DNA from 4 places in the Sphingobium sp. EP60837 genome. Region 4 is predicted to be linked to each of the others. Evidence: predicted binding sites of a transcription regulator. Region 4 holds the regulator's gene; each other region holds the start of a gene.

Region 1 (3,241 bases), 170 kb from region 4:
GAGGGTAATGAGCAGGCGGTCATTGTCGCGCTGGTGCAGGCCGATGCTGGGCTCGTCGAGGACGTAGAGGACGCCCGACAGGCCGCTGCCGATCTGGGAAGCGAGGCGGATGCGCTGGGACTCGCCGCCCGACAGCGTGCCGCTGGTGCGGTCGAGGTTGAGATAGTCGAGGCCGACATTGTTGAGGAAGCCGAGGCGCTCGACGATTTCCTTGAGGATGGCCTTGGCGATCTGGTTCTGCTGGTCGTTGAGCTGCGCGGGGAGGGTGGAGAAGAAGCCGAGCGCATCGACCACCGAGCGGCGGGTGGACATGGAGATGTCCTCGCCCGCGATCTTGACGGCGCGGGCTTCGGGCTTGAGGCGGGCGCCGTGGCATGTCTCGCAGGGCATGGCGGTTTGGTACTTGCTGAGTTCCTCGCGCATCCAGGCGGATTCGGTCTGGAGCAGGCGGCGGTTGAGGTTGCCGATGACGCCTTCGAAGGGCTTTTTGACCTCGTAGGACTTCTTGCCGTCGACGAAGCGCAGGGTGACGGGCTTACCGGCGGTGCCGTGGAGGATGATGACCTTCACCTCCGGCGGCAAGTCGATCCAAGGCTTGTCGAGGGTGAAGCCGAACTCCTTCGCGAGCGAGCCGAGGACCTGCATATAATAGGGGCTAGGCGGGTTGGACTTGGCCCAGGGGACGATGGCGCCCTTTTTGAGGGTGAGATGCTCGTTGGGGACGACCAGTTCGGGGTCGAACTCCTGCCGCTCGCCGAGGCCATCGCAGGCGGGGCAGGCGCCTTGCGGGGCGTTGAAGGAGAAGAGGCGCGGTTCGATCTCGGGGATGGTGAAGCCCGAGACGGGGCAGGCGAATTTTTCGCTGAAGACGATGCGGTTGGCGGGGATGCCTGCGTTCTTCATTTTGCCGGTGGATTCGGCTTCATCCTCGCGGCCGGGAACGACGCCATCGGCGAGGTCGATATAGGCGAGGCCGTCGGCGAGCTTCAGCGCCTGTTCGAAGCTGTCCGCCAGGCGGGTGGACATGTCCGCGTCCACGGCGAGGCGGTCGACGACGACTTCGATGTCATGCTTATATTTCTTGTCGAGGGCGGGGGCGTCCTCGATCAGATACATTTCGCCGTCGATGCGGACGCGGGTGTAGCCCGCCTTCTGCCACTCGGCCAATTCTTTGCGATACTCGCCCTTGCGGCCGCGGACGACGGGGGCGAGCAGGTAGAAGCGGGTGCCTTCGGGAAGCTGGAGGACGCGATCGACCATCTGGCTGACGGTCTGGGCGCTGATCGGCTCTCCGGTCGCGGGGGAGTAGGGGATGCCGACGCGCGCCCAGAGCAGGCGCATATAGTCGTAGATCTCGGTGACGGTCGCGACGGTCGAGCGCGGGTTGCGGCTGGTCGTCTTCTGCTCGATCGAGATGGCGGGGGAGAGGCCGTCGATATGCTCGACGTCCGGCTTCTGCATCATCTCCAGGAACTGTCGGGCGTAGGCGGAGAGAGACTCCACATAGCGGCGCTGCCCCTCGGCATAGATTGTGTCGAAGGCGAGGGAGGACTTGCCCGAGCCGGAAAGGCCGGTGATGACGATCAGGCTGTCGCGCGGGAGGTCGACATCGACGCCCTTGAGGTTGTGCTCGCGCGCGCCGCGCACGGAAATCGTAGTGAGACTCATGGGCCGTGTTGTTCCAGATTTGTTCTTTGGGGGCAAGTTTATCGCGCGGATATGGGTTAGCGGACCGTGGCTCGCAAGCGGGCATGCTTTCCGGCGCGCGCATGCGGCGGGTGGTCGAATGGTAAAGTGGCCTTAACCTGTTTGGGCCTATGAAGGGTGACGGACTTGCCGCATCGGCGGCGTCCTGATCAGCGAGCTTTAAGAGAGATCCTGGGTAGCCCGACAGCATCCCGGATACGCCCCCGGCCATCCCTTGCGCCGGGGGCGTTTTTTTGGGCGCTGGACTCTATTTTACGCTACGAAAATAAGGCTTTTTGCCTCGACAGCAGGGCTGCATCTCTTTATTGGCGCGCCTTGCTGATGGGGAGGACTGACGGGTCCCAGCCTGCCCATTTCAATCGCGGCCAGATCCCCGGAGAGCGACGGCCGCAGCATTTTGAAATAGGGGGACCCAAATCATGTCGATTGTTGCAAAGATGGTTGCGGTAAGCGCCTGCGCTCTGATGAGCACGGCGGCGATGGCGAGCAGTATTCCGTTCGAATCCAACGGCCGCACCGTCGAAGTGGGCTATCAGGACCTGGATCTGGCGAAAAAGGCGGACCAGCGCGAATTGACGCTGCGCATCCGCCGTGCGGCCGTGAAGGTGTGCCCGGGGCGGTCGGTGCAGGAATCGCGGTCCTGCCAGTTGGCGGCGCTGGATCATGTTCGGGAGCCTATGGCTGCCGCGATTGCGAGCGCTCAGGGGCGGGATGCCGGACAGTTTGCGGAAGTGAGCAAGGACAAGGTGCCTGGCTCGGCGGATTGAAACGGTCCTGCCGTGATAAGTGAAGGAAGGTCCGGTTGATTGCCGGGCCTTTTTTCTTGGGGTGCGCGCGGGCTTCGACAGGCTCAGCCCGAACGGGGGTGGGGGTGGATTGGGGGAGGGACTATCGGGCGGAATGGATGGAAGCGTCTAACCTCCGTTCCGTTCGAGCGTAGTCGGGCAAGCGCATGTGTGTGCTGCCTGTTTCTCGACTTCGCTCGAAACGAACGGGGTGGGGGAAGGCTTCCATGGCGCCCGCGCGGAACCGCCGATTGGCGCTGGCCGTTGATCGGGCGAGGCGCGCATGATGCTTGCGCCGAGGAGAGAGCGATGAGCGACAAGACCGATATCCGGCCCAACAGCCGTGAAGAGGCGCATGACGAGCGCCCCACCGACGCGCAGGACCATGCCGTGACCAATGAGGAAAAGTTGGATGAGGGGCTGATGGACAGCATGGATGCGTCCGATCCGCCGGCGGCGACCGCTCCGGGCGATCATGGCGATCCGGTGCCTTCTTCGGGCTTCCATGAAGAAGATGAAGATGAGGAGAAGGCGGAGCGATAGACGGCGCTGATATTGGTGATATGATCAGCTTCACAGGCGGACCGGATCGGCGGATGGCCGGGCGGTTCGCCTTACCGGCGAGAGGAGCCCTGTTGATGCCGACTTCCACGACCCCCGCGATCGAACGCATTGCCCGCGTGCTGGCCGGACGCCAGCTGAGCCTGAACGGCGAGGGCAGCGATCCGCATGCGTCGGGCGCGGTGGAC
Region 2 (3,241 bases), 1.3 Mb from region 4:
TCTGTCGGACCGCGAGATTTTTCTTGAGCTTCACTCCCTGCAGGCCCCAGTCACCAAAATGCACCCCCGCCAACAGCGTGAGGAGGCCATACATGAACAAGGTGATCGTAAGCGGTAGCGCCAGAAGAACGTCCAGGACCTGTTCAGTCGGTGTTTCCACAGGGCCCACCCTGTCGATCCCGAACAGGGCGAGGCCATCTTCCAGGGAATGGCCGTCCCATTCTCGCCGGAACAGCCATTCGCCCGCCTCTATGGCCAATATGGGCGGAGCGATGAGCATGGCGGCAAGGCCAATGATGACCATCGCTTCGCTCAGCAGTTGCACCCCGAGATTTGTCAGACGGCGCTTGATCGTGGAATCGTTCGCCGGTTCCTTCGGTGCTGCGAGTGTTGCACTTCCACTCTGTCCGGCAGCAGCGGACGGGTGCGTGTCCAGGAAGCCGTACCGGTCCAGTTTCGTCAGCATGCGCCGGTTCAACTGAGATTTGCAGCTATCCTCTATGAATTTTTGTTGATCAATTGTCAGCTCTTCGCGAAAGCTGTCGGACTGTCCTTTTCTCATCCGCAAGGCATCTGCATCCGACCTGTCATAGACATGACCGGGAATGCCCTGGGCAAGTTCCAATGCCTTCAGTTTTTCAAAAGACGAATTCTCCACGGCATATTGTAGGGCTTGGGTGTTGACCGCTTCACCCAGGAAGTTGAGCAACTTTTCTACTTCTGACGCCGTATGGGCCAGTAGATCCTCATAATATATGATATGATGATCATGCCGTGCGAGGCCAGTTGACCAGCTATTCATATATTTTATGTAGTGCGGCAGGCCCCGGTCTTCATCCACAAGGAAATCGTCAATGTTGCCGCGGAAGGACATCTTGTGCCGCGTGACATGGTGATAATCGGACGTGAGTACCGCCCGCGGATCACGGATCAGAAATATGACCGGAAGCCGGCTGGGCAGGGTCGTTTTGAAGCGCAGATGGGTGGAAGGGATCAAAGGAAAGGAAGCCTCTTCCGATCTGCGGACGAAGGCCGGTATGCCGCGCACAGGATCCAAATCAAAATTCGGCGCAAAGGTGAACATGCTCTGCGTTGTGATCGGAGAATATTCGCGCGACGCGAGGAAATATTGCGCCAAAATAAACCTCAGCCATGTCCTGCCTGACTTCGGATAGGAAGCGAGAAGAGCCGTCGCGGCACTGGATACCAGCCGCAGACTACGGGCTGAAGAAATCCGGCGGGCCAGGAGAGAGGGAGCCTGGGTGAGTGAGGCGATCAGTGGCGTGTCCATAAATATAGATTAGCTTGGCAAGCCGCTGGCGTGTGGAACTTTTCTGGATGATGGCCAAAGTGTGTAACGAAGGTGAAACAGTTTCCTTGCTGTCCTAATCTGCGCTAACTTTATTGACAGGAGGGATGCGACCCCCGAAAAGAACATATAGAGAACATTTATATGGTCGAGTCGGTGAACACGCTTGCAGCCCTCAGGCGGCACATCGCATCGTTGGAAGGAATTCCAGCAACCCAAGAGGGTGCGTGCATCGCAACCGGCCATAGGCCCTTTGACCAGGCATTTCAGGGCGGTCTGGCGCAGGGCCGCATACATGAACTGTTCGGAAATGAGGAAGATGAAGGTGCCACCGCCGGTCTATCCCTGATTCTCGCTCATCTCGCAGCGAACGAGTCTCCTCTGTTCTGGCTGCGCCTCGCAAATGGAGCGGCCGGACAGCCCTATGGCCCCGGCCTTACCGCGCTCGGAATAGATTCCGCCCATTTGTTGATCGGGGTCATGAAAGATGAAGCGCTGCTGCTGCGCGCGGCGGTCGATGCACTGCGTTGCCCCGCATTAGGTGCGCTCGTGATCGAATTGCGAGGGCGCGCCCCGCTCCTGGACTTGACCGCCAGCCGTCGTCTCGCGCTCGCGGCGGAAGCATCAGGGGTTACCGCCTTTCTGCTGCGCATCGGTGGTGATCCGGCGCCCAGCGCAGCTGACACGCGCTGGCGGGTGACGGCTGCGCCTTCCGTGCCACTGGCGGGCAATGCGCCGGGAATGACCGCCTTTGACCTTAGCTTGCTGCGCCGCCGGTCAGGACCCGACGGCATGACATGGCGCCTTGTGTGGAACAGCGACCGGGGCGTGTTTGGAGAAGAATGCGATGAACGCCATAACCGGAGAAGTGACAGTGCGGACTCGCTGTTATCTTGCGCTGTGGTTCCCGTTCCTCCCGCTCGACCGGCTGCGCATCGCGCGGCCTGATCTCTGGACGGCAAAGGGGCAGGATGCCCCCGCTGTCATTGTCGAGACGGTTCGCGGGGCGATGCGGCTCATGGCGTTGGACGCCGATGCGCTGGCGATCGGCCTCAGCGCTGGAATGACGCTGGCCGACGCGCGGGCACGCGAGCCCGATCTGCGAGTGTTCGAAACCGATCCCCATGCCGATCAGGACTGGCTGGAGCGGCTGTGCGACGGCTGTGCCCGCTATACGCCGATCGCTGCGCTGGATCCGCCCCAGGGGTTGATGCTCGACATCAGCGGCTGCGCGCATCTTTGGAATGGTGAGGAAGCGTTGGCGCGTGAGGCGATGGAGCGGCTGGAACGGCACGGCATGCGTGTGCGCCATGCGCTGGCGGGTACACCCGAAGGCGCCCACGCGCTCGCCCGCTTCGCCTCCGTCCCTGCCGCTGACGAGGATGGCGCCCTGCGGCGCCTGCCAATCGAGGCGCTGGGGCTGGAGGAGGAAAGCGCGGTTGCGCTGCGCCGGGCAGGGTTGCGCACGGTGGGAGACCTCGCCGCGCGTCCCGCGCCAACCCTGGCGGCGCGTTTTGGCGAGGAAGCGGTGGATGCGCTTCACCGCCTGCTGGGCCTTGGCCACCGCCCCCTTGCCCCGCGTCGCCCGCGCGCCGCTGTCCGCATTGAACGCCGCTTTGCCGAACCATTAGGCAGCACCGCCTATGCGCTTCGAACCCTGGAGGGAATGGCCGCAGAAGCGGGGGAGCGTCTTGGCGAACGGGGAGAGGGTGGGCGCCGGTTCGAGATATTATTCTTCCGCACCGACGGCCTCGCCTTTCCGCTGCGGGTCGAAACCAGCCTGCCCGTGCGCGATGCGCCTTCCATCATGCGCCTGGTGCAGGAACGGATCGACAGCCTCTCCGACCTGCTCGACCCTGGTTTCGGGTTCGACATGCTGTGCCTCGTCGTGCCCCAGACTGAAAGGATGGCCGCCACCCAGCTGGCGTTGGA
Region 3 (3,241 bases), 670 kb from region 4:
CTCCGAAGAGGTGGGTGGTGCCGGTGAGATCCAGCCACAGTCCGTCTTTGCCTGACCGGCAGGCTGTCGGCGTCCAATGACCGACTGCGTGGAGCGCCAGGCGCTCGAGCCAGGCCCGATCGGCATCCGGATCTGCGTCGCGAACCTCAAGGTTGGTCACGAGCGCGCGGGCGTGCGCGGCCGCCATGCCGGGACGCAGGCCAAGCTCAAGCGCCACCGGGCAGGCGGCGGTCACCACGTCACGCTGCCCTGTCCGGGCGATCAGGATCGTGGGCTGTCCCCATAGCGTCGTCCATGTAAGAGCGGGGGCCGAGCGGATGCCGGCGGCGCCCTCATCAGCCGGCATGGCTTTAAAGGGATGCTCCGCCGACTCGCTGCGACGGCCCATTTCGCGCATGGTCGGCCGCTGGTGCGCGGGCAGGGCGTCAATCTCGCTCTGGCTTGGGCGCTGGGCATCATCCCGCGCCCAACGCGCGCCGGGCCGCCAGCCACCGCCGCGGGGCACCGAACAGGCTCCTGGATTGTCGTCGATCGGTCCTGCAAAGCGCGGAGCGAGCGACGGGCCAGCGGGCTCAGGCCGCTTGGCTGGCCGCTCCGACCGCCGCAGGCGCTCTATGGGCAGCTGCGGCAGGTAGAGCGAGGCGACCCTGATCATCGCACGCGTCCAGTTCGAGGGAGAAGGGATTGCCGTTTCGCTGACGGACGAGCTCGACCGACCAGCGCGCGCGTCCGACCCCGGGATGGGGAAGACGCGCCGAAGGCACGCAGCCGATCCGCCAACGGGTCATGGCGGAGGAGAGGCCGCTCAAGGGGCAGCGATCACGGACACGATAGCGGCGGTAGAGCAGCATTGGCGTCTTGCCGTCAGAGGCCGCGAGCTGCAGCCGCCGGGTCGCGGTCTGGTCGGCTGACTTTACCTCAGCGATCACGCAGGCGAGCGAGCCGTCGCGCAGGGCGTCCTCGGTCATGGCGAGGACGGCGCTGTCGCTCGTGCCCTGCGCATAGAGAAGCTTATCCGGGCCAAGCCCTACCTGCTCAAGCCCGGGCGCATAGAGATCGAACCTGGTGAGCGCCCAGAAGACCGTGAAGCCGGGCTGAGTTGCAAAACGGGCGGCGATGCCGGCCGCGAACAGCGTCGCGGCAGCGTCATCGCTGAGCGTCGCAGACGCGGCGGCAATCTCGTGCAAGGCTGCGCCATCCAACCCACGATCGGCTAGGCGCTGGTCGATCGCGTCGATGCCGAAGGGCAGGGCAGGCCCCCGCGCGGCGCGCGCCTGCGTGAGTTCCGCCAGTAGGGCGGCAAGAGGAGTGGTGGCGCGGGGCCGGTCAGATGTGGAAGCGGGGCAAATCATGGGAACATATCGACTCAGATGTTCCCTTTATGTTCCGTTCGGCCGGGCGATTCGTCAAGCGGATGAATCGCCATTTTTCCTCCGCCCGTCTTCAGATGGATCAGTCTGCAAGCATTTGCAGAGTCGCCGGGTCGCGCTCTCCGTCGAACCAGCGGTCCAATGCGCCCGCGAACGACGGACATGGCTGCGCCGCTTCGAACAGGGTTAGCGATGAGCGCAGCTTCATGGCGTCCACGCTACCGAACACGGCGACGGGGTCATCAGTGGCCAGTTGCTGTAGCGCTTCAACACATTCGCGATAGCGCGGGCCAAGCAGGTCGTGATCAAGAAAGGCGCGGGCTTCGTCGATCGACGCGATGCCATAATAATGGGCGGTCGGACTTTGCCCCAGGCCCCGCAGCTGCGGGAAAATGTACCACATCCAGTGCGAGCGCTTCGCTCCAGCCCGGATCTCCGCCAATGCGGTGGCGTAGCTATTTTCCTGCGCCTCGACGAAGCGGGCGAGGGTGGCATCGGTGGTCATCAGAGCAGCGCTCTCTGCGCTGGCGGCGAGCCGTAGACTTGGGTGACGGGCAAGGTACCTTGTGGCAGCCAGCGCAGCACCTGCCCAGCGGGCACGCTCGGATCGAGCCAGTCGACCCATTGCTCGCGGGTGAGGGGGATGATCTGCCTATGATGGTAGGGCGCCACGTCCGGTCCCGCGTCCATGGTGAGCATAGTGAAGGCTTCGCCCACCGGGCTCTCCCGCCAGATGCCCGCGATGCAGAAGCAGCGATGATCGGCCATGGTGAAGAGCCATTTGTCGAGCCGCTTCTGCTTGGGATCCGCGGGATCTGTAAACTCGTAGAAGCCGTCGGCCAGGATGAGGCAGCGGTGAGAGGTGAACTCGCGCCCCTCTGAGCGGAAATTATAGACCGGCTTGCCCTTCGTGCCCGGCCAGCTCCATCGTCGGTTGACCAGCTCCCCTGTACCCCGTTCGCCCTCCACCGATCGAACGATCGGCGCCATGTCGGTCATCTTGATGTCCTCGCGCGCGGGCACGTTGGGCTTACCCTCGGGCATCTTGATCTTGATTTTGAGATCCTCGAAATCCTCGGCGATTGAGGCGATGTCGACCTCCAGCCTATAATCGTTGCACATCGCTCCTCCTTCTTGGCCGCGCTTGCTCCCGGTCATCCGGCAAACCGGATTGATTGGAGGTTTGGCGTACGCTGGTACATCAACGCAGGACCAGTCCGACCGGTTCGCCTCGGCAGTGGCTTCGTCCTTGTGCAGTCGATGTCAAAGCCACTGCACCTTGTATGTCGCATTTTCTGACGCTATCTTGCGTCAAGATTACTGTGTCAGGAAGTGTTATGGACCTGTTAGAATATGCCGATCACGGACTTTTTGCTCCGAGTAAGATCGCGGCAGCATTCCGCACGACCAGCGAGGAGGTTGCCCGCTCGGCCGGCTTGGGTCGTGACGCTGTACAGCGCAAAGAGCGCTTGCGTTCCGATAAAACGCAGCGCCGCCTGAGGGAAATGATCGAGGTGATCACCAAAACCAGCCCGCGCTTCGGATCCCCTCTCATCGCCTATGCCTGGTACAGGTCGGAGCCACTGCCGGGATTCTCCGGCCAGACGGCCATGCAACTCGTGCAGGATGGCAGGGCGAGCGAGGTGCTGGAATATATCGACGCTGTCGACGCAGGCGTTTACGCCTGACTGCGTTCATGCGCTACCAGGGCAAACTCTACCGGGCGCTGAACCCAATCTATGCGCGCGAGCCACTTTCAGGCCGGGGGGCTGCCCTATATGGCGGCCGTTTCAATCCCAAAGGAACGGCCGCTCTTTACGTCGCAACCTCATTGCAGACGGCAATTAGAGAGGCAAACCAGGTCGGAGATC
Region 4 (3,241 bases):
GTCTCAGCCTGTGCTGGTCGCTGGCTCGCTCGAAATATCCTTTCCTTGCGGGATCAGCCTTGGGCAGACCTCTCCGCGATGGACGGCTACGCGATCCGCGCCGCCGAATGGCCCGGCCCCTGGCGCGTCACAGCCGAAAGCACGGCTGGCGGTGCCCTTCCGCCGTCCCTGGCGCCCGGCGAAAGCTGCCGCATCTTTACCGGCGCACCATTGCCGCCAGGCGCCGACACCATCCTCATTCAGGAAGATGCTGACCTCTCGAACGGCCTCGTCCACCCCCGCGGCCCAGCCCTCCCCAGAGGCCGTAATGTCCGGCCTGCCGCCTCGGATTTCCGCAATAACCAATTGCTGCTAAACTCAGGTGCAGCTCTCGGCCCGGCGCAGATCGCCCTGGCCGTCCTGGCGGGCCACGGCGCGCTCCCGGTCGGCACTCGCCCTCGGATCGCTCTCCTATCCACCGGCAATGAACTGGTCCCGCCAGGAGCGCCTACGCCGCCGGGCCACCTGCCCTGCTCCAACGCTCCCATGCTTGCCGCGATGCTCGGCGCTCTGAGTTGCAGCATCCTCGACATCGGGATTATCCCCGACGATCTCGATGCCATGACACGGGCGCTGGAGGATGCCAGCCAAGCCGACATCATGGTTTCAACCGGCGGAGCATCCGTCGGGGACCATGATCTTGTCCGTCCCGCGTTCGCAGCAGCGGGCGGCGATCTTGAGTTCTGGAAAATCCGGATGCGGCCAGGAAAACCGCTGATGGCGGGAAGACTGCGCGACGCCATTTTCCTTGGCTTGCCTGGCAATCCGGTCTCGGCGTTCGTCACCGCAACCCTGTTCCTTCTACCGCTCGTCCGGCATATGGCCGGAGCAGCCGATCCGTTGCCCCGCATCGCCAGCGCGACGCTGGCCGCCCCCTTGCCCGCCAGTGGCGAACGGGACGATTATCTTCGCGCCTTTCACACCGACGATGGTATGATTGCAGTCACCTCGCAAGACAGCGCAGCAACCGCCGCCATGGCTCAGGCCGACAGTCTCATCCTTCGGCCTGCGGGCTCACCGCCAGCAGCCGCTGGCGACCAGGTAACCGTTCTCCCGCTCAACTCATGAGAAAGGGGCCGCAAAGCGGCCCCTCCCCCGGATACAAACCGGACGCTGATCAACGCTGCTGCTTGTCGTGACCGCCCTTGTCCTTCTTGCCTTCGCCCATCTGGCCTTGGCGGTTTTCTTGCTGTTGCTGACGGCCGCCTTGACTTGAGCGGTCACCACCCTGTTGGCGGCGCTGGTTGCTGTCCTGGTCGTTTTGGTTCGCCATCTTACTCTCCTATTCACCCTCTTTTGGGAAGGCTGCCAGATAACGGCCAGACGGCAGGTCCGTTCCTTTCGTTACGGTTCGTGCAAGTTGCTTGACTCGCCCCCTTCCGTTTCCTATGCGTTCTCCATCCGTTCCATGGAGGACAAGCAGGCATGCTGACGCCCAAGCAACAGGAATTGCTCAGCTTCATTCAAAACAGGCTGGAGGAAGGCGGCGTATCGCCCTCCTTCGAAGAGATGAAGGAGGCGCTTGACCTGCGGTCTAAATCCGGCATCCACCGGTTAATCAACGCACTGGAAGAACGCGGCTTTATTCGGCGCTTGCCTAACCGCGCTCGCGCGCTCGAAGTGCTCAAGCTTCCAGAAGCGATGCATCGCGCGCCGAAGGGGATCGCCCCGCCGAAGCCACAGCTTGCCGCCAAGCCGCCCCTCGCTGCAAATGATGTGATCGACATACCGCTCCATGGCAGGATCGCCGCGGGTGTTCCGATCGAGGCGCTAGAGGGTCAGAATATGCTATCCGTTCCTGCCGCTTTACTCGGCGCAGGCGATCATTATGCGCTGGAGGTGTCTGGTGACTCCATGATCGAGGCTGGCATCCTTGATGGTGATTTCGCTCTCATTCAACGGACCGAAGTTGCGCGCGAGGGGCAGATCGTCGTCGCCCTTATTGAAGATAGCGATGCGACGCTGAAATATTTCCATCGCCAAGGACCCAAGGTTCGGCTCGACCCTGCCAACAGCGCCTACGAACCGCAGATCTATGATACGCGGCAAGTGCGCATTCAGGGAAAGCTGGCAGGACTGCTGCGCCGCTATAATTGATTTGACGGGCGACGTGCCGGTCGCCTGGAGGGCTGAATGATCCAGGGATGTGTGTCGCCGGGGACTTTTCCGGTCCGCACCTCCCCGTCATCCAGGTCAATGGCAAGCCCGCCTGTCCGCGCCAGCAGCCGCCGGTCCGCCTTCAACCAGCGCGGTCGGCACCAAGGCGGAAGGCGGCGATCCGCGATCACGATGTCAGCACGCGCGCAATCGTGCGCGAGCGTCTCTCGTGGCACCAAATCGCCGGTTCGAGTCACCAGCAGTCGCCACATGCGGCCGCCGCCCGTTAGAGCCACCATGCATAGATCTTTCGAACAACTTGCCTCCGGCAAATCGGCCATGGCAGCCAGAGGCCCTTCATGCCCCGCGCTTTCCGCCATCATGTCGCGGACATAATCACCCGCTCGTTCGCGCAGGATGGCCATGCCGCCCTCTGCGCTTCGCACCGCGACATGACGGCCATCGGCAGTCACCAATATCTCGGGCGGCGAAGTCGTCACTATGACCAGGATCCCTGCAGCAACCGGCGCCAGTCCGATCCATCGCCAGCGACTCCGCCCCAACAGGCAGCAGAGCCCCCCCAGAACCATCATGCCGAACACGACGTTCGGCACCACAGGGGCAGTCGCCACCGCCCACGGACTCGCTGCGACGCTGTGCGCTAGCCACAGCAGTAGATCGATAGCCCGACCAGTTAGCCACCATGCGGGCGCTCCAAATCCCACAAGGTCAAGTAATAAGGCCAGCGCCTCGAATGGCATGACGACAAAAGTGGTCAGGGGAATGGCGATCAGATTAGCAAAAGCGCCCATCATTCCCGCCTTGTGAAAGTGAAAAAGCGCGATCGGGGCCAGCACGAGCTCCACGGCGAACCCGGACAGCAGCAAAACGGCTAGGGAGCGCGCGAGGCGCTTGACCGTCCCTTCATCCCGCTGGGCTGCGAAGGCGCGAAACCGCGGATGCTCGCTCAATGCAACAATCGCGATCACGGCGGCGAAGCTCATCTGAAAACTCGGCCCGGCCAGTGCCTCGGGCCAGAGCAATAGAACCAATAGCGCGCCGGCAGCGATCAGCCGCAGCGTTATCGCTTCGCGGCCAAGCGCGA

What was found. The regulator LexA, encoded in region 4, represses DNA repair genes until DNA is damaged. The targets are predictions, from matches to a motif close to GTTCCNCNCTTGTTCT.
Region 1: the regulator LexA is predicted to act here: its motif matches at 1,679-1,694, upstream of uvrA (excinuclease ABC subunit UvrA).
Region 2: the regulator LexA is predicted to act here: its motif matches at 1,432-1,447, upstream of EP837_RS05830 (ImuA family protein).
Region 3: the regulator LexA is predicted to act here: its motif matches at 1,373-1,388, upstream of EP837_RS08730 (ImuA family protein).

What each region holds. Positions count from the first base shown of each region.
Region 1 covers NZ_CP015986.1:2,298,753-2,301,993, forward strand. The annotation lists gene uvrA (excinuclease ABC subunit UvrA) at 1-1,668, opposite strand, end outside; gene EP837_RS11185 (UrcA family protein) at 2,127-2,474, shown strand; gene EP837_RS11190 (hypothetical protein) at 2,802-3,035, shown strand; gene EP837_RS11195 (hypothetical protein) at 3,131-3,241, shown strand, end outside.
Region 2 covers NZ_CP015986.1:1,201,651-1,204,891, reverse strand. The annotation lists gene EP837_RS05835 (sulfotransferase domain-containing protein) at 1-1,291, opposite strand, end outside; gene EP837_RS05830 (ImuA family protein) at 1,454-2,257, shown strand; partial or broken gene EP837_RS05825 (Y-family DNA polymerase) at 2,157-3,241, shown strand, end outside.
Region 3 covers NZ_CP015986.1:1,800,220-1,803,460, forward strand. The annotation lists gene EP837_RS08725 (DUF6504 family protein) at 1-655, opposite strand, end outside; gene EP837_RS08730 (ImuA family protein) at 573-1,352, opposite strand; gene EP837_RS08735 (DUF1810 domain-containing protein) at 1,453-1,875, opposite strand; gene EP837_RS08740 (SOS response-associated peptidase) at 1,875-2,492, opposite strand; gene EP837_RS08745 (MbcA/ParS/Xre antitoxin family protein) at 2,708-3,058, shown strand; gene EP837_RS08750 (RES family NAD+ phosphorylase) at 3,067-3,241, shown strand, end outside.
Region 4 covers NZ_CP015986.1:2,469,355-2,472,595, reverse strand. The annotation lists gene EP837_RS11985 (molybdopterin molybdotransferase MoeA) at 1-1,107, shown strand, start outside; gene EP837_RS21340 (hypothetical protein) at 1,157-1,312, opposite strand; gene lexA (transcriptional repressor LexA) at 1,465-2,136, shown strand; gene EP837_RS11975 (ComEC/Rec2 family competence protein) at 2,127-3,241, opposite strand, start outside.